DNA from 3 places in the Rhizobium sp. YAF28 genome. Region 3 is predicted to be linked to each of the others. Evidence: predicted binding sites of a transcription regulator. Region 3 holds the regulator's gene; each other region holds the start of a gene.
What was found. The regulator LexA, encoded in region 3, represses DNA repair genes until DNA is damaged. The targets are predictions, from matches to a motif close to TGTTCNNNNTGTGTTCNG.

Region 1 (6,462 bases), on a different contig from region 3:
CGTTCAACGAAAAGGTCAGCTTGCCGAAAAACAGCTGCGTATTCTCGACCGCATCTCTGTAATCTCGGAAGACCCTGGATATTTCACGTGAATCCTTGAGATACCGCTCTCCATTCGGCGCCAGAAGGAATCCGGCTTTCGATATCTCCACATGCTCCCGTATGGCGATCACGATATCCGAAAGCGGCCGGCGCCCGGGGTCATGATAGAGTGGCTGATTGGTCGCAATCAGCGGCACCCGGTTGCGGACGGCAAGCATGGCAAGCGCTGCAAAAGCCTGCCGGTCGCGGCCGTCATAGGTCGGCGACAGCGCCAGAAAAAATGCCTTGCGGAAGCGTTTGCGAAACCGTTCCAGATACTCTTCAAGTGCCGACTGGCGGGCAGGATCATTCACGGCGGCCCGATCGGGGATAAGGGCGAGCATCATCTCGTCACCCCATTCCATAAGCTCCGCTTCCGTCAGGATGCAGGTTCCCTTTACAGCTTCGTCCTTCAGATTGCCGGCGCTGAGAAGGCGGCAGAGATTTGCCCAGCCCCGCCGGTTTTGCGGATAGGCAAGGATATCAGGCGTTCCATCCGAAAAAACGAGACGGGCGCCCGGCTGAACCCAGACAGGGTCGAGAATGATCTCCGTTTTTCCCTTCTTCTTCGCCTCGGCTAAAATCGCATCCCTGTTCCTGTATCTCTCTCTGAGCTGTTCTGCCTGCGCATGAGCCCGCACTACACCGGCAACCGAATTCCGGTCCGCAATGCCGAGACCGCCGAGCTTCAGCCAAGCGGCCTGCACGACCATCTCTTCAGGCTTCGAAGCACCTTCCAGGAACGAGAAATTCGTCTTCGCACCGATCTCGAAAAATGCGGGTTCGGGCCTCATGCAAAGACCCCCTGCATGAACCAGCGAGGATCGGGGTTCTCACCGTAGAGACCCCGGCGATAGATCCAGAAGCGATGTCCGGCCTCATCCTCGATCCGGAAATAGTCTCGCGCTTCGGCATCATCGCCATCGATCCACCATTCCATGGCAATCCGTTCAGGGCCTTCGCTCCTCGCCACCTGATGCTGCAGGCGACGCCAACGGAAAGTCTGCGGCGCACCATCAGGCACTTCGGCAAATGCGACCTCGACTGGCTCCGGCGTTGCAAAAAGCCGCAGCGGACGCTCCTCACGAAAAGGCAGCGCATTGCCCTGTTCCGCTTTCCGCCGGGCCGGAAGGCTCTCCATTGCCGGCACCGTGATCACGGCGCGCTCCGGCACATGGCTCTCGCGAAGCTGGAAGCTTTGCAGGCAGTCCGAACCAAGCCGGGCCGCGACACGGTCGACAAAACTCGAAAGCGAGATCTCCCCCTGCCGGTCGCCCTCGAAATCGCCCTGCGCCTCGTTGAACGGGTCATGCCGCAGCACGTTCAGGCGCAAGATCTCGAAACCATAGCCGGCATCGATATCGTCATAGATCACCTGCAACCGCTCGGAAAACAGCCCGGCAATGAGCTTCGGTTCACGAAGCGGCCGGGAGGCACCGACGGAAATGCGGAAAACCCTGCCGTCGACACGAAACAGCACCAGTTCGAACACCCGGCCGCCGGCACCGCGCGCTTCCAGGGACGGTTTTAGCGACACGGCGACCTGTCCGGTAACCGCGAGGATCTGCTCTTCCGTGCCGATCGGCTCGACCAGACGGCGTTCGGATGAGAGGCTAGCGACAGGAAGCCGGGGCGAGATCGGTTCTTCCTCACGGCCGAGCGCCTGATCAAGGCGCAGAAGCAGCGTTGGCCCGAAGCGGCGGGTCAGCGGCGACCGCGGCGCATGAATGACGTCGCCGACATATTTGAGGCCGAGTTTCCTCAGGGCATCAACGGTCTGGCCCTCCAGCCGCAAGGCCGCGACAGGCAGCGGCATCAGCATGCGCTCCATCTCTTCATCCTCCACGACGCCGCCCTGCCCGAAACGGGAGACGGCTGAGGAAAGGCCCGGCGATGAGGAGATCGCACCCCGCACATCGAGCCCCATATGGAAGAGCCGGGACAGAATATCCTTGAGAAGCGCCTCCTCACCGCCGAAGAGATGGGCGCAGCCGGTAATATCGAGAAACAGCCCGTCCTTGCCGTCGAGCGCCACCATCGGCGTATAGCGGTCGCACCAGTCGGCGATCCCTTCCAGTAACCGTCGATCGGCTGCTGGATCCTCCTCCAGGACATCAAGCGCCGGAAACATGGCGCGCGCTTCGGCAACGCCCTGTTCCTTCTTCAGCCCCAGCTTCTCGGCGAATTCATCCAGCGCTGTCAGCCGCATGGCATTATTGAGCTTGCCGGAACAGACGAGGGGTGCCGCTTCAGGACGCCCTTTCGAACGCCAGGACAGGCCCCATCGCCTGCGGGCGATACGGTCCGTTGGCAGATGCGGAAAGCTGAGCGCCAGAATGCGCTGACTGTTCGCTTGGAGGCCGAGCGAAGCTTGGCTCGTCGACGGGGAAAAATTCGCGTTCATGGGGGTTCCACTCCAGAAGAAAGGAGAGCGGGGCCGGATTGCGGCTCTTCTCCAGCGTGAGACGGAAAATCGGATTGCCGATGCTGCCGGAAAATTTTGATCCATCCGGCAACGACCGCAGATCAGACGGCGCCGGCTCGACATGCAGACGGAAGACAGCGCTGCTCGCCTCCTCCTCCCCGGCCTGGCGGACGAGAAAGAGCGGACGGCGGACGGCGCGTGCCCTGAGACTGAGCCGGCGGCTTTCGGTCAGGCCGAAATGCAGGGGATTGCCGCGCACTTCGAAGACGACAACCGAGAAGGCAGCACTTTCGATGGCCGCTTCCGCCAGCCAGAGCGCATCCTCCAGCTTGCGCGGCGCGGCATGGAAAAACCTTTCCGGCTTCAGCCCGAAATCCTTCAGCCCCGGAGCATAGGGACGACCCGCCTCCAGTGTGCCGACGGCATCACCGATCCAGAGCAGCGGCAGCAACCTGCCGGTATCCTCCTCGTGCTTCTGCAGTCGCGCTGCAATAGCCATCGCCAGTCCACTCGCCGTCCCTGCATCACCGGAACTCGCCGCGCGGAATTCGGTAATCGCATCGAGCTGAAGGCCGCCTTCCAGCGCTTCATCGAGTGCTTCCACCCCGAAGGGGAGGTGTGGCAGCATACACTCCTGCCGCCGCTTGCGTCCTTCCGCCAGGGCTTCCCGTTCCGCCGCGGCAAGCGCCGGCGCGGGTTTTCCCTCCAGTCGGGCAATGGTTTCGCGGAGCGCAAAAAGCCGCTCGCGCGCCAGGGCGGTCTGCGCCATGGCGTTCTCTCCATTCGTCTTGTTCCTGTTATGTTCTTATAGATTCCAGAGCTCTAATGAAGAGTCAACAATCATTTCATAAGAATTTATTCCTGCCTTTGATTCCGCACTCGAAAATCGGCGATAAAGGTTCTATATGGGCCGGCAAAGGAAGGAATACTTATGGCCCGCATAGACCAGAGCGATGATTGGCGGGACCGCCATGCGCCGGCGATCAGCACCTTCGAGTCGCTGGCAATGGAGGCCTACAGTCATCTGCCGGACGAATTTCGCAAGCTGACGACCAATCTGACCATCGAAATCGAAGACTTCCCCGACGACGAAGTTTTTGAAGATATGGCGCTGGAAACGCCCTTTGACCTGCTCGGCCTTTTCGAGGGCCGCGGCATTTCGGAGCGCTTTACCGTGGAAACCGGCGAGATGCCGAACCGCATCCGCCTCTATCGCCGTCCGATCCTCGATTACTGGGCCGAAAACGACGAAACGCTGGGTGACATCATCACCCATGTGCTGATCCATGAGATCGGCCACCACTTCGGCCTCAGCGACGATGACATGGAGCGCATCGAGGCGAGCGCCGAAGAGGCGGCCGAACGTTAAGCTTACTGCTCAGACAGTTTCATGTCCGGGTGATAATCCTTGCCCTCGACATCCTTGACGACGGCCTGGCCGCACTGCATCTGGCCGGTCGCAGCATTGAAGCCATAGCTGGGCGAGCCGGACAGAGACCAGCCCTTGTTCAGTGCCGTCGTGACCTTGTGGCAGAAGGAAGCGTCGTCGGGACCAGTCAGGAAGCGGTAGAGTTTCATCAGGCGGGCTTTCTTGCAGAAATCAGGTGCGCTTTATGGACCAGAGCTTCGGCCTGGACAAGATGCAGCCGCTCGATCATCCGCCCGTTCGCATTGATCACGTTGAGCCCCTCGGTCGCCGGATCAGCGAAAGCGGCAATGATGGCTTCCGCCTCCGCAATCTCCTCCGCGTCAGGCCCGAAATGCGCGTTGGCGGCTGCAATCTGCGCCGGATGGATCAGCATCTTCCCTGCAAAACCCATGGCGCGGCCCTGCCCGCACTCGGCATCGAAACCTTCGTCATCCCGGAAATCGTTGAAGACGCTGTCAAGCGCATCGAGCCCATAGGCCTTGACCGCCAGAACGACCTGCATCAGCCAGGGCACGAGATAGGTCCGCCCCGACTGCGGCAAGACGCCCGTTTCCTTGCGCAGGTCGTTGAGGCCGACCACGAGGCAATCGAGCCGCGAGCCCGGCGTGCGGCCGGATTCGGCGATCGCTGCAGCATTCAGCACGCCACGCGGCGTCTCGATCATCGCCCAGATGCGCAACTCCTCCGGCGCATAGGCCTCGGCAAGCAGATCGCTGACAGCCATTACATCCTGTGGCTCATCCACCTTTGGAAGCAGAACGGCATCGGGCGAAAGCGCCTTGACCAGTTCCAGATCCGCCAGTCCGAATCCGGATGACAAAGAATTGATACGGATGATCCTTTCCTTGCCCTCAAGCGGCGACCCGGCAAAAAAGGCCTTCAGATTGTCGCGCGCTTCCGCCTTCCTCTCGGGCGCGACGGAATCCTCCAGATCGAGAATAACCGCATCGCAATCAAGGGAATGGGTCTTTTCAAGCGCACGCGCATTGATGGCGGGTACGCTCAGCACCGAGCGGCGCAGACGCAGGGAACGAAGAGGTGGTGTTCGGCTCATGGACCATTAGTGCCAAGCTTCGCAAAGCCCGGCAAGACAACAAAAAGCCACGCTTGGCTTGCAGAGAGGAAAAAGAAGGACCACATTCCTTTCCGTAGAAAGGTTTCAAACCAATGCAGAACATTCGCTCCATCTTCTTCATGCTTGCCGGCGCCACCGTTTTCGTGGCCATGCTGCTTCTCACCTTCTCGGTCACGCTCGCCGTTGGCGGCATCCTGACCGTGCTCATGGTCGGCCGCGCCCTTTCGATGAAGATGAAGCCCGCTCCCGTCCGCGCCCGCGCCGATGGTAAGCGCGAGATGCGCATCTGGAACGACGGCCGCGGCACGATCATCGATCTCTGATCATTTTCTCTGAAAATTCTGACCGACATTGTCGGCTCACGTTCCCATGCTACGTCCTTGAAGCAGCCAGGCATTCAGCCGGCACTTTAAAAACGAATGGAGGACGAGCATGGATGCAACGGAGAACAACCAGACCAAGATGCCGCCGGTCAAGAACGGCCTGCTTCCCTATCTGACGGTCGACGGCGCGGTAAAGGCTGCGGAATTTTACAAGAAAGCTTTCGGCGCTGAAGAAGCCTATCTCGTGCCGGTCGACGAGAGCAGCCGCACGATGCATGTGCATCTCTATATTAATGGCAGCTCGCTCATGCTGTCGGATGCCTATCCGGAATACGGCCATCCCTTCAAAGGCCATGAAGGTTTTGCCATCCAGCTGGTGATCGACGATATCGATTTCTGGTGGAACCGCGCAGTGGCCGCCGGCGCCGAAGTCGTCATGCCGGTCGAACTGATGTTCTGGGGTGACCGTTACGGCCAGCTTCGTGATCCGTTCGGCGTGCTCTGGGGCCTGAACGCACCGTCCAAGTAAAGGGACACGCGCAATCGGCAGGCCGCGCGAAACACCGCGTGGCCACCATCAACGAAAGATTCTTCTTCATTTCGGCGGGAAACTGGAATAGATGCAAAGTCAGAAAGTACGTTTTGCTGAAATGGAGCATAGGTCATGGATAAATTCGTGAAGCTCACGGGCGTTGCAGCCCCTCTGCCGGTCGTCAACATCGACACCGACATGATCATTCCGAAGGACTATCTGAAGACCATCAAGCGCACCGGCCTTGGCAAGGGCCTTTTCGCCGAAGCCCGCTACAACGAAGACGGCTCCGAAAACCCTGATTTCGTGCTGAACAAGCCGGCTTACCGCGAGGCAAAGATCCTGGTTGCCGGTGACAATTTCGGCTGCGGCTCCTCGCGCGAACACGCTCCATGGGCGCTGCTCGATTTCGGCATCCGCTGCGTGATCTCCACCAGCTTCGCCGACATCTTCTATAACAACTGCTTCAAGAACGGCATCCTGCCGATCCAGGTCAGCCACGAAGACCTCGACAAGCTGATGGACGACGCCGAGCGCGGCTCCAACGCCATTCTGACGGTCGACCTTGAAAACCTCGAAATCACCGGTCCGGACGGCG
Region 2 (6,462 bases), on a different contig from region 3:
CGTCAGGTTCTGGATCGGCATGATGCCCGGCACGACAGGGATCCTGACGCCGGCTGCACGCACCTTTTCGAGGTAACGCTCGAAGTTGTCATTGTCGAAGAAGAACTGTGTCAGGGCGCGGTCGGCGCCATTGTCGGCCTTGCGCTTCAACATCTCGATGTCAGCCGCCTGGTCGCGGCTTTCCGGATGCTTTTCCGGATAGGCCGAGACGGAGATTTCGAAATTGCCGATCTGCTTGAGGCCGGCCACCAGTTCGGCTGCATTGGCATAGCCGCCCGGATGCGGCTGATAGGGCGCACCGACGCCGCCAGGCGCATCACCGCGCAGCGCCACGAAATGCGTGACGCCTGCCTTGCGGAAGCTGTCGACCACCTGATGCGTCTCTTCCTTCGTGGCGCTGACGCAGGTCAGGTGTGACGCAGTCGCAAGCGGCGTATCGGTCAGGAAGCGCGTGACCGTGGAGAGCGTCGGCGCCTTGGTGGTGCCGCCGGCGCCATAGGTCACCGAGACGAATTCCGGGTTCCAGTCCTGCAGGTCGCGGACGGTGTGCCAGAGCTGGCCCTCCATCTCCTCGGACTTCGGCGGGAAGAACTCGAAGGAGATCCTGATATCGCGGCGGCGGGCGTCGTTTTTCTGGGTCATTTATTCTCTCCCGGCAAATGTAGGTACGGCGCCTTCCGTCTCCAGTGAGGCCATCAGGCGCCTCGGGTCGCGTGCGAGCCAGACCGTGACCGTGAGGCCCTGCTCGCCCTGCTGACCCGGATGAAGGTCGACGACCTGCTCTATATCGAGCCCAGCCTTGCGCACCCAGTCCGACATGGCCTGATGCGAAAAGCCGAGACGCACATGGGCATGTTCGTCGCGAAGATATTCGAGATTGTGCGGCGCCAGATCGATAATGACGAGACGTCCGCCCGGCCGCAGCATGCGCGCGGCTTCCGTGATCGCGATGTCAGGCTGATCGAAGAAGTGCAGCACCTGATGGATGGTCACCAGATCGAAATCCTGCCCCTCGAAAGGCAGGTTCAGGATATCGGCGTGGCGCACCGAAGCCGTGGTGATGCGGGACTTGTCGAGATTGGCGCGCGCCACGCTCAGCATGTCGCGGCTGGCATCGACGCCGATCGCCCGGCGATAACGGCCGGCGAGAAGCTCCAGCATGCGGCCGGTGCCGGTGCCGAGGTCGAGCAGGGAATCGATCGGATTGGCCCCGAGCAGCTTGATGACGGCCGCATCCACCTCCTCGTCAGCAGCATGCAGACGGCGAAGCTCGTCCCATTCGGCGGCGTTGCGGCTGAAATAGGCCTGCGCCCGCTCGGCACGCTGGCGCTTGACGGACGCCAGACGCTCGCCGTCACGCTGGACGACAGGATCGTTTTCGGAGACATGCTTCAGCAAGGCCCGTACCAGGGCAGCGGCCTTGCCCTCCTGCGCCAGCCGGAAATAGGCCCAGGCGCCTTCCTGATAGCGGTCTATCAATTCCGCTTCGCCAAGCAGCTTCAGGTGCCGGGAGATACGGGGCTGGGATTGGCCGAGAATTTCCGTAAGATCTGTCACGGTGAGATCGCCCGCCGCCAGCAGCGCCAGCAGCCGCAGGCGCGTCGGTTCGCCGGCCGCCTTCAAGACGTCCACCAGCGCATCCAGTCCAAGCCTTAGGGGTTCGCTCATATTCTACCCAATCAAGATATAAAGATATCTTTATGTGATTTGGATAGCCGAGGCAAGCGGCATTTTACCGATTTGCGAACTTGCCTGTGGTGATAACGACAGCAGACATCAAAAAAGCCCCGGACCAGCCGGGGCTTTCGAAAAGCGCAAAGAGCCGATCAGCGCGTCAGGCGCTTGTGGGCCTGGCTGCCCGGGTTCAAGGCGTCGGGGCCGAGGCGGCGGACCTTGTCCTGCTCATAGTCCTCGAAGTTGCCTTCGAACCATTCGACATGGCCCTCGCCTTCGAAAGCGAGGATGTGCGTGGCCAGACGGTCGAGGAACATGCGATCGTGGCTGATGATGATGGCGCAGCCGGCAAATGCTTCCAGCGCGCTTTCCAGAGCACCCAGCGTTTCCGTATCGAGGTCGTTGGTCGGTTCGTCGAGCAGCAGAACGTTGCCGCCGGCCTTCAGCATCTTGGCAAGGTGAACGCGGTTGCGCTGACCACCCGAGAGATTGCCGACCTTCTGCTGCTGGTCGCCGCCCTTGAAGTTGAAGGCGCCGCAATAGGCACGGGAATTCATGTCGAACTTGCCGAGCTTGATAATTTCGGCGCCGCCGGAGATTTCCTCCCAGACGGTCTTGTTACCGTCGAGAGCATCGCGGCTCTGGTCGACATAACCGAGATGCACGGTTTCGCCGATGCGGACCGATCCAGCATCCGGCTTTTCCTGGCCGGTGATCATCTTGAACAGCGTCGTCTTGCCGGCGCCGTTCGGGCCGATGATGCCGACGATGCCGCCCGGCGGCAGCTTGATCGACAGGTCGTTGATCAGCGTGCGGCCCTCGAAGCCCTTGGTGATGCCTTCCATTTCGATGACAATCTGGCCGAGACGCTCGCTGACCGGGATGATGATCTGCGCGTCGCCGGGACGCTGCTTCTCGGCGGCCTCCACCAGTTGCTCGTAGGACTTGATACGCGCCTTGGACTTGGCCTGGCGGGCCTTCGGGCTGGAAGCAATCCATTCCTGTTCGCGGCTGATCGCCTTCTGGCGGCCTGCCTCTTCGCGGTTTTCCTGCAGCATGCGCTTGGCCTTGGCGAGCAGGTAAGCCGAGTAGTTGCCTTCGTAGGGGATGCCACGGCCGCGATCGAGTTCCAGGATCCAGCCGGTGACGTTGTCCAGGAAGTAGCGATCGTGGGTGATCATCATCACGGCGCCCGGATAATCGCGCAGATGCTTTTCGAGCCAGGCGATGGTTTCGGCGTCCAGATGGTTGGTCGGTTCGTCGAGCAGAAGCAGATCCGGCTGCGACAGCAGCAGGCGGCAAAGTGCGATACGGCGACGCTCACCACCCGAAAGGCTGGTGACTTCGGCGTCGCGCGGTGGGCAGCGCAGGGCTTCCATTGCCATCTCGACCTGGCTTTCCAGATCCCAGAGGTTCTGGCTGTCGATGATGTCCTGGAGCTTTGCACCCTCGTCCGCCGTCTCGTCGGAATAGTTCATCATCAATTCGTTGTAGCGCTCGAGCACAGCCGTCTTGGAGGCAACGCCTTCCATGACATTCTCAAACACTGTCTTGTTCGGATCGAGTTTCGGTTCCTGTTCCAGGTATCCGACCGTCGCGCCTTCGGCGAGCCAGGCTTCACCGGTATATTCCTTGTCCTGACCGGCGATGATGCGCAGCACGGTGGACTTACCGGCGCCGTTCGGACCCAGGATACCAATCTTGGCATCGGGATAGAAGGAAAGGTGGATATTCTCGAGGATCTTCTTATTGCCATAGGCCTTGTTGAGGCCGGACATATGATAGATGAACTGGCGTGCCATGCTGGGATGCTCCGGGCGGAAACTTGAAATCGTGGCCGCTATGTAGGCGAAACCACGCCGTCGGGCAACGCCGAAACCCCGTTTCGTCGGGATTTCGGCATGTTTCCGTCAGAAGCCGGCTGCATCCACAATGCCTTCGTCACAGCCGAAGGAAGTCTGCCCTGCCCCCTGGATGAGGCCACCGAGGCCCTTCTCCTTCGCTTGAGCCGAAACGGTATCCTGCGAAAGCCCGATCGTCAGTTCGCTGATCACGCGCTTGTTGCCGACGCGCCGGCAGCTCATCTTCACCCGGTCGCTGGCACCTGCGCCGAAGCTCTTGTCGAAGGCCGCCTTGATTGCATCGGCCTTCAGCGTCTTGCCGACATTGGCGGCAAAGAGATCACGCACGGCCGAAGCATTGAGATCGCCCATCAGATGAATGGCGGTGGCGAAATAATCGTCGGCACTCATTTTCGTGCAGGTGCCGTGCTTGATCCATTCATGCCGCTCGAGCGCCGATTGCGTGCCGGGCATCGCCTTGTCGAGCGCACTCTTCGTCTCGGCCGAAAGGTTCACCGCCGGCAGGCTCATCCACTGGCCGTCCTTGTCGGCGGCTTTCTGGTCGGCGGATACGTCACAATAGTCCTTCCGCATCGGCCACAGACCATGGAGAGAAAAGTTGGTGGCGTCATAGCGGTCGCCGCTCTGGCTGGCGCATTCAGCCTTCTTCTGGTTGGTCTGGCAGAATGCCGGCTGCCAGCTTGCCGCAAGGATGAACCGTGTGCGCCCGCTTTCCTGTGCGGATACGGAAACGACTGACGACAGCGAAAGGAACAGGATGGAAACCGAGAGTAGAAACTTGCCCATTATTAGCCCCGAAATAGCTCCGACAAAGAACAATACAGGAACAAACAAGCATGAAGCCGAAGTTTGCGCAACCCTGAATCGCAGGGGCAAGCATGCTTTTCTTATGTATGAGCGAAACCGCAATATTGCATTTGCCTTGATATCTGGTCTTTTGGGCGTGGGAGGAATGCATGTTTTCCGAGACATTGCGGCTGCAAAACGCCGCGGCTTCGCTTGCCTATCATCACCAGCCCGCCGTGGGGCAAGCGCGCGCCATCCTGATGATTTCACACGGTCTTACCGAACATTCCCGCCGTTACCGCCGCTTTGCCGGGGCCATGGCGGCAAGCGGCTACCATGTCTATGCGCATGACCATCGCGGCCACGGCGAGACAACGGCCGATGATGCGCCGCTCGGTCGCTTTGCGAGACGCAACGGTGTTGAGAGTGTCATCAGCGATATCGCCGCCATGCACACCTTTGCCACGGGCCGTCACCCGGGCCTGCCCGTCATTCTGCTCGGTCACTCCATGGGCGGCCTGATCGCGCTGAATGCAGCCGCCGATCTTCCCCGCCGTTTCGCAGCCCTTGCCGTCTGGAATTCGATTTTCGCCGTCGGTCTCTCCGGCCGCGCTGCACAGGCGATCCTCCTTGCCGAACGCATGCTGAAAGGCTCGGACGTGCCGAGTGACATGCTGCCGAGGCTGACATTTTCCGCCTGGGGCAAATCCGTTCCCGATCACCGTACGGAATTCGACTGGCTGTCGCGCGATCCGGCCGAGGTCGACGCCTATATTGCCGATCCGCTTTGCGGCTTCGATGCTTCGGTGTCGCTCTGGCTCGATGTCTTCGCCCTCACCTTCCGCGGCATCGAAAAGGAACGGCTCGAGACCCTGCCGAAGAACATGCCGATCCATCTGGTCGGCGGCGGCAAGGACCCGGCAACCAACAATGGAAAAGCCGTGCTCTGGTTGTCAAAGCGTTTGAAAAGCCGAGGCTTCTCCCGTATCAGCACTGAGATATATCAGGACATGCGACATGAAACGCTGAACGAGATCGGCGCGGAAACGGCAATTGCGGATTTCGCCGGTTGGTGCGACGAGGCAATCCGCGGTCCCGAGCGAAAGGACCTGAGATGACGAGCCTGAGTTCCACCCGCCATCCCGCCTCATCCGAGGTGACGTTCGGCTTGCTTTTCATGCTGCTCTCGGTGCTGATCTCGCCGCTGATCGACATCTTCTCGAAGCTGGCGACGACAACCATCTCCTCCACTGAAGTGGCCGGCTTCCGCTTCGTCATCCAGGCGCTCACAATGCTGCCTTTCATCTTCCTGCGCGGCGCAAAGATCCAGTTCTCGCTGAAGCAGAGCTGGTATCATGCCATCCGCGGCGCGATGGTCACCATCTCGATGATCTGCTTCGTCACAACGCTGAAGGTCATGGCGGTTGCCGATGCCATCGCTATCTTCTTCGTCGAGCCGATCATCCTGACGATCCTCGGCAGCATCTTCCTGAAGGAAACCATCGGCTGGCGCCGCTACAGCGCCTGCGCCGTCGGTTTCCTGGGCGCCATGCTGATCATCCAGCCGAGCTTCGAGCAGGTGGGCTATATCGCCCTGCTGCCCGTCGTCAGCGCCTTCTGCATCGCCGTCTTCGCGCTGATGACACGCGTGCTGTCACACCGGGAAGATCCCTGGGCCATGCAGTTCCAAACCGGCCTCTGGGGCATCTTCTTCTGCACCGTCATCCTGTTCTTCGGTTATGGCAGCGGCTCCGACATTTTCGACACGACCATGCCCGATCTTCCCGCCTTCGGCTACTTGCTGGGTACGGGCATTGCCGCAGCGATAACGGGCATTCTCGCGGCTTACGCTTATCGCGCCGCCCCGGCCTCCACGCTTGCGCCGCTGCAATATCTGGAAATCGTCTCGGCCACGGTCTTTGCCTGGCTGGTATTCGCCGATTTCCCGGACGCGCTGAAATGGCTCGGCATCCTCATCGTCATCGCGTCGGGCCTCTACATCATCTGGCGCGAGCGGCGCTTTGCTTCCAAACCCGTATCCGATACATCTGAGGCAACGAGGGCGCCCTGAAATCCGCCGCCCATAGGAGGAATTGGGAGGAATTTGGGAGGAACATGACGGAAGACGTGAAGAAGAAGC
Region 3 (6,462 bases):
GTTGGCGGCTTCGACGGCCTTTTCGACACCCTTGCCCAGGTAGCGCTTGCCGCCGTCACGTAGTTCGACGGCTTCATGCGCGCCGGTCGAGGCACCCGAGGGAACAGCCGCACGGCCCATGCTGCCGTCTTCGAGATAGACATCGACTTCGACGGTGGGGTTACCACGGCTATCAAGAATCTCGCGGGCGATGATATCGGTAATTGCAGTCATGGTTTTTTCCTGCTCGGTGGGTGGATAAATCGTTTGAAACCGTCTTAATCGAAGGTGCGCAAATTACAATGCCGCAATTTTGCACGTTCGGGCAGCGCATCAGACGTGGCCTATAGCACAATCATGTCAGGGTTTTGAAGGGAACGGCAGTCGCCGGCCAGCATATCCCATCCATCGAAAGACGATAAACTGTTTATCCGGGCGGAATGTTGGCAAGCCACCATCGTTGGCAGCAACCCACGGCTGAAAATTCCTGCAACAGCCCCAATTTTGGACGGCTTCTCGCCCTTTGATTTCAGCCTTCGGTAACCATCCCGGTTTAATTTTGAAAGCTTGGGAGAGGCCCTCAAAAGTCGGTCGTTTCGGCCACTCAGGCAAATACGGAACGGCTGGAATGAACAGCTGCGGCCCCCTCCAAAAACAACCAGTACGGGATTTTATCGACTCTCTTGGCGGCATTTCATATGAGGCACAGATGAAACTCAATATTGCACGCAGCCTTGCCATTTTCGGTGCCGTTGTCATCCTCGGACTGGTGACCTCCATCGGCTTGCAGAATTACGCGTTCAACATGCTTCGCGTGAACGGACTGATGTATAAGCAGATCATCTATGGCAAGGATCTCGTCGCCGATATTCTCCCGCCGCCGCTCTATGTCATCGAACCCTACATGCTCGCGCTCGAAGCCGTCGAGCAGCCGGCCTCGGCAACGGCCAATATCGAACGCATCCGAACGGTTCTGAAGCCGGCTTATGAAGACCGCCGCAAATATTGGTCAGAAACGCCGCTCAGCGCCGATCTCAAGCGCAAGCTTCTCGATGACGTTCTCGTCAGGGGCGACGCCTTCTGGCAAGTCATGGATGAGGAGGCGGTGCCTGCAATACTCAAGGGCGACAAGGCCGCCGTCGAACCGGCGCTCCTCAAGCTTGCGACGAATTTTCATGTTCACGAAAAGGCCGTGAACGAACTCGTGGCGATGGCGAACGCCTTCCAGGCGGATGCCGAAAAGCAGGCTGCCGAACAGACGGAACTGCTCTCCGCCGTTACGCTGTCCGCCGCCGCGCTTTCCTTCGTGCGGGCTCTACATGTTCCGCAGGCGCGCGATCGTGCCGCTATCGGCGATGCGCGACTACATGGCGGTCCTCGCGAGCGGCGACTATTCCCGCGAAGTTCCCTATGTCAGACGATCCGACGAAATCGGAGAAATGGCGCGCGCAGTCACGGTCTTTCGCGAATCGGCGGAAGAACGGAACGCCATCCGCGCGCACCAGGACGAGGAACGGCAGGCACAGATGCGCCGCGATGCAGAACTCGACGCATCGAAGAGCGTGGAGAATGCCACGCGCCAGCGCGTCATCGAAAGCCTGAGCGCCGGCCTGGAGCGTCTTTCACGCGGCGACCTGACCGTGCGTCTCGACGAGCAGTTCGCCAACACTTATGAGAAGCTTCGCGAGACCTTCAATACCAGCATCATCATTCTTTCCGATGCCATGAAGGACATCTATGCCGCCACGAATACGGTCGGCGACAGTTCGCGCGAAATCGCACTCAGCACCACTGATCTGGCACAGCGTACCGAGAGTCAGGCTGCCTCACTCGAACAGGCGGCTTCGGCGCTGGATCAGATCACGGTTACGGTGAAAAACTCCTCGGAGCGGGCCCAGGAAGCCAATGCGATGATGTTGGCCACGAAGGAGAGTGCCGCGCATTCCGCCGAGATCGTTCGCGAAGCGGTTACCGCCATGGAGAAGATCGAGGAATCAGCGGTCAGGATCGGCGATATTATCAACGCCATCGATGAGATCGCCTTTCAGACCAATCTTTTGGCGCTCAACGCGGGCGTCGAGGCAGCACGCGCCGGAGACGCAGGGAAAGGCTTTGCCGTCGTAGCTCAGGAAGTCCGCGAGCTTGCCGGCCGCTCCGCCAATCTCGCCAAGGAGATCAAGCTTCTCGTCGAGACGTCGTCGCGGCAGGTCTCCGCGGGCGTGGCACTTGTCAACCGCACCGGCGAGGCACTCGGCGATATCGACCGCCAGGTGCTGCAGGTGACGGCGCTGACCGAAGCGATCGTGCGCTCGTCTTCAGAACAGTCGGTCGCGCTCGTCGAGGTCAACGCTGCCGTCAACCGTATGGATCAGGTGACACAGCAGAATGCGGCGATGGCCGAGGAGACAAACGCCGCCTGCCAGGAGCTCGGCAACGAGGCGTCCCATCTCGGGCGCATGCTCTCCCGCTTCGCACTGGAGGAAAGGCGCCCGTCCCGCGCGGCAGCCTGATGCTGCCTGCCGTTCAGGCGGCCTTGGCGATCGCGTCGAAGGCGAGAAGCTTCTCGAGAAGCCGCGGCATGTCCTTGAGATAGACCATGTTCGGCCCGTCGCAGGGCGCGTTATCCGGATCCTGATGGGTTTCGATAAAGATGCCGGCAACGCCGACGGCAACGGCTGCACGCGCCAGCGTTTCCACGAACTGCCGCTCTCCGCCGGAGGTTTCCCCCTGCCCGCCAGGCTGCTGGACTGAATGCGTGGCGTCGAAAATAACGGGGGCGCCGGTTGCTGCCATGATCGGCAGGGAACGCATGTCGGAGACCAGCGTATTGTAACCAAAGGAAGCGCCGCGCTCGCACAGCAAGATGTTCGGATTGCCGCTCTGGTTCAGCTTGCCGAGCACGTTCTTCATATCCCAAGGCGCCAGGAACTGGCCCTTCTTGACGTTGATAACGCGGCCGGTCTTTGCCGCAGCCACCAGGAGATCCGTCTGACGAGACAGGAAGGCCGGTATCTGCAGGATGTCGACGACCTTGCCCACTTCGGCGCATTGTTCTTCAGTGTGGATGTCGGTCAGAACCGGAATGCCGAGTTCCTTCTTGAGATCGGCAAAAACCTCCAGGCCCTTTTCAAGGCCGACGCCGCGTTTGCTCGACAAGGAAGAGCGGTTCGCCTTGTCGAAAGACGTCTTATAGACGAGCCCGATACCGAGCTTGGCGCACAGTTCCTTCAACGTGCCGGCAACCATGAACGCATGGTCGCGGCTTTCCATTTCGCAAGCGCCGGCAATCAGCGACAGGCGCCCGGCATTGGAGAAAGTGACCTTGCCGGCGCCTTCGCCGACCGTCACCACGGAGTTGGTAGTAGAGCTCATGATGTTTCCTCGAAAGCGAAGAGCACGCCCTGGCCGGGCGCGGGCTTCACCAGAATACGGTTGCCCTTGCGTGTGTAGGTCACCCCGTTAGCAGCCAAATGCGCTTCTGTCACGGCCAGATCGCCAACCGCAAAGAGGATTGCCCGGCCGCCCAGGCCGCGATCGATATCCGGCGTCGCCAGATCGAAATAGGCCTCCAGCCCCTGCGGGGTCATCAGGCTGATCTTTGCGTTTCCGGTAAGCACCTCCAGCCCGAAACTCGTATCGCCAGCAGAAGCGGCTTTTGCCGCCGAGCGAACGAAGTCGCCGAAGGCTGTCGGCTCGGGGGCTGCGAGAGCGATCTCGGCAATGCCTGTCACGCCATTGGCGTGGGTCTCCAGCACGTTGCGGTCGGCAGGAAGCGGGTTGATGCGCTCGACAGCGAAGAGAAAGAAATCCGGTGCCCGGAGGTCGGCAGCGAAGGCGAGCCGGAAGCCGGCAATGCTCTCAGTGCCATCCGGCATTTTCACAGGGCGTTCGAACTGCAGCACAGAACCGGCACTGATGCTGCCCTCCACGAATCGAGCATGTTCGTGCTTTGCATCCGCGGTGGCGAAGGCGATGGCGGACAGTCCCTCGCTGCCGCAGCGGAAGCGGAAAGCCTGATCGCGAGCCGTGAAGACATTGCCCTCACGTGCCGTCACCTCGCTCTCCTCGACGCTCGCGACACCGAGCGGCTCGATATAGGTTTTGTCGGCAAAGAAAACACAGGCATTCTCCGTGCCGAAGGGATGGCGGGCATCGGGCGCGACGGTAAAGCCCAGCTTGCCCAGCCTTTCGCGGGCAAGGTCGATATCGGTAACCGGCAAAACGAGATGATCGATCGGAAGCGTGTCTTGGCTCATCGGTTCTTCTCCCAGCAGTGACAAGGAGATGTGCTTCAGCAGGTCTCGTGAAACAAGGCCAGACAGGCCTAAGGGCGATAAAAATCAAATTCTCGACAGATTGAACAGAAGTTTTACGAAAATTTAGCTACTTGCGGAACACATATGGAACATATAGTGTCCGTTCTGGATTTGTTTCAAGACTGGGGAGACGCCATGCTCACGCGCAAACAACAGGAACTCCTTCTTTTCATTCATGAAAGGATGAAGGAGTCAGGCGTTCCACCGTCTTTCGACGAGATGAAGGACGCACTGGATCTGGCCTCGAAATCCGGTATTCACCGGCTGATCACGGCGCTCGAAGAACGCGGCTTCATTCGCCGGCTTCCGAACCGGGCGCGCGCGCTCGAAGTCATCAAACTGCCGGAAGCCTACAGCCCGAGCCTGCAGCCTCGGCGCGGCTTTTCACCGAGCGTCATCGAGGGCAGCCTCGGCAAGCCCCAGCCCGTGGCGCCTCCTGCCTCGGCGAAGCCAGCACCCGCTGCCGATAACGGCAATGCGGTCTCCGTTCCCGTCATGGGCCGCATCGCCGCCGGTGTTCCGATCTCGGCAATCCAGAACAATACGCATGACATCACCGTTCCCGCCGATATGCTTGGCTCCGGTGAACATTATGCGCTGGAAGTTCGCGGCGACTCGATGATCGAAGCCGGCATCTTCGATGGCGACACGGTCATCATCCGCAATGGCAGCACAGCCAATCCGGGTGATATCGTCGTCGCGCTCGTCGATGACGAGGAAGCAACGCTCAAGCGTTTCCGCCGCAAGGGCGCATCGATTGCGCTCGAGGCAGCAAACCCTGCTTACGAGACCCGCATCTTTCCGCCGGATCGCGTCAAGGTCCAGGGCAAGCTCGTCGGCCTCATTCGCCGCTATCACTGACCGGTGACAGATTGGCGTCTGCGAATGTGTTACTGCGCCAATCATAGGCGCGGTGGCGCATCCAGGGTCGCCCCAATGTGTCGAATGCGGTTGCGACCTCAATTCCCTTATCGGTGAATCGAAGTTCGACAGAACCTGTCTTGCGCAGCGTCTCGCCGGTAAAGAGCAGCGCGCCGGAACGACAGCGGTCGAAGCGCAATCGGACAGGGGTCACCACAATATCAGCCGTATCGCAGGCTGGTCCGAGATAGGCAGCATTGTCGATGACGGTCAGTTTCTTTCCATTGACGAGCAAAGTGGTGCACCAGGCGCCCTTCAGGCAGGAGAAGCGTGACGGCGGGCTAATGGCGACTGCCTGTCTCATTGCCTCTCTGGCTTCATTCTGTTGGTCGGGTGACAGTTGCAGTCTTTGACCATCAGGCGCAGTGGGCGCCTTGGCAGCTTGAAGCATAACTGGCTTCTGATGCTCTTCGACGGCAAGGGCCCTCTGCCATTGTTCGAAGATGAAGGCGGGCGGCTTTTCACGGTTCGAAGCCATCGCCTCTCCATCGACTATAGCGACCAGGCTGCCATCTTCGGAGATAGCGATATCGGGCATCGCCTCCGATGGAAGAAGGACAACAGCGAGCGTCGAGACCGCGACAATTGCCGTTCCCATGTGCCGCAGCCGGGTTCTGAGCAGGGTCAGCAGCAGAAATCCGAAAACGGCGGTCGGGAAATACCAGCCGGGCAAGCGGCCTACATCTATGTTGCCGCCCCACCCCGCTACTGCCTTTGCGATGGTGATCACCAGATCAAGCCCGAAGCCTGCCACCGGCCATAGCCAGCCGTCCAGACCAAACGGCATCAGCAGCATTGCCAGCATCCCGGCCGGCATGACGATGAAGGTGATGACCGGCATGGCCGCGAGATTTGCCGGCAGGCCATAGGCAGTCAGCCGGTGGAAATGCTCGATCGAAAACAGCGCCGTCGAGAAACCACCGATCAGCGACGTCAGGAAAACGCCACCGAAGAAGCCACCAACCATGAAGAAGGGCTTCATGATCGGCAGCTTGGCAAAGGCATTCTCCCGCATCGGCCGCCCCTTCCAGAGGTCGTAGCCGGCGACCAGTGCAAGCGTTGCGGCAAAGGACATCTGGAAACTCGGCCCTAGCCCCTCCGATGGCGAGACCGCGAGGATCACGAGAGTGGATAGCGCCACGTTTCTGAGACTGATCGACGGCCGGTCGAAGAAGACCGCAACCAGCATAATCGCCATCATGATGAAGGCGCGTTCGGCGGAGACGGCAAAACCCGAGATCAGATA

Region 1: AB4Z13_RS09475 (ImuA family protein) is a predicted target of LexA. The motif match lies at 3,295-3,312, and genes of this name have one in related genera.
Region 2: AB4Z13_RS14025 (ribonuclease T2 family protein) is a predicted target of LexA. The motif match lies at 4,348-4,365, and genes of this name have one in related genera.

Annotation. Positions count from the first base shown of each region.
Region 1 covers NZ_JBFRCX010000003.1:372,017-378,478, forward strand. Annotated here, with positions in the region: gene AB4Z13_RS09465 (error-prone DNA polymerase) at 1-874, opposite strand, end outside; gene AB4Z13_RS09470 (Y-family DNA polymerase) at 871-2,418, opposite strand; gene AB4Z13_RS09475 (ImuA family protein) at 2,330-3,274, opposite strand; gene AB4Z13_RS09480 (metallopeptidase family protein) at 3,437-3,874, shown strand; gene AB4Z13_RS09485 (DUF1737 domain-containing protein) at 3,877-4,083, opposite strand; gene AB4Z13_RS09490 (HpcH/HpaI aldolase/citrate lyase family protein) at 4,083-4,988, opposite strand; gene AB4Z13_RS09495 (hypothetical protein) at 5,102-5,332, shown strand; gene AB4Z13_RS09500 (VOC family protein) at 5,442-5,861, shown strand; gene leuD (3-isopropylmalate dehydratase small subunit) at 5,997-6,462, shown strand, end outside.
Region 2 covers NZ_JBFRCX010000005.1:334,752-341,213, forward strand. Annotated here, with positions in the region: gene metF (methylenetetrahydrofolate reductase [NAD(P)H]) at 1-642, opposite strand, end outside; gene AB4Z13_RS14015 (metalloregulator ArsR/SmtB family transcription factor) at 643-1,668, opposite strand; gene ettA (energy-dependent translational throttle protein EttA) at 1,827-3,476, opposite strand; gene AB4Z13_RS14025 (ribonuclease T2 family protein) at 3,585-4,322, opposite strand; gene AB4Z13_RS14030 (alpha/beta fold hydrolase) at 4,493-5,440, shown strand; gene AB4Z13_RS14035 (DMT family transporter) at 5,437-6,393, shown strand; gene AB4Z13_RS14040 (CaiB/BaiF CoA transferase family protein) at 6,438-6,462, shown strand, end outside.
Region 3 covers NZ_JBFRCX010000006.1:122,431-128,892, forward strand. Annotated here, with positions in the region: gene eno (phosphopyruvate hydratase) at 1-213, opposite strand, end outside; partial or broken gene AB4Z13_RS15150 (methyl-accepting chemotaxis protein) at 689-2,489, shown strand; gene kdsA (3-deoxy-8-phosphooctulonate synthase) at 2,503-3,351, opposite strand; gene AB4Z13_RS15160 (VOC family protein) at 3,348-4,235, opposite strand; gene lexA (transcriptional repressor LexA) at 4,431-5,156, shown strand; gene AB4Z13_RS15170 (ComEC/Rec2 family competence protein) at 5,137-6,462, opposite strand, start outside.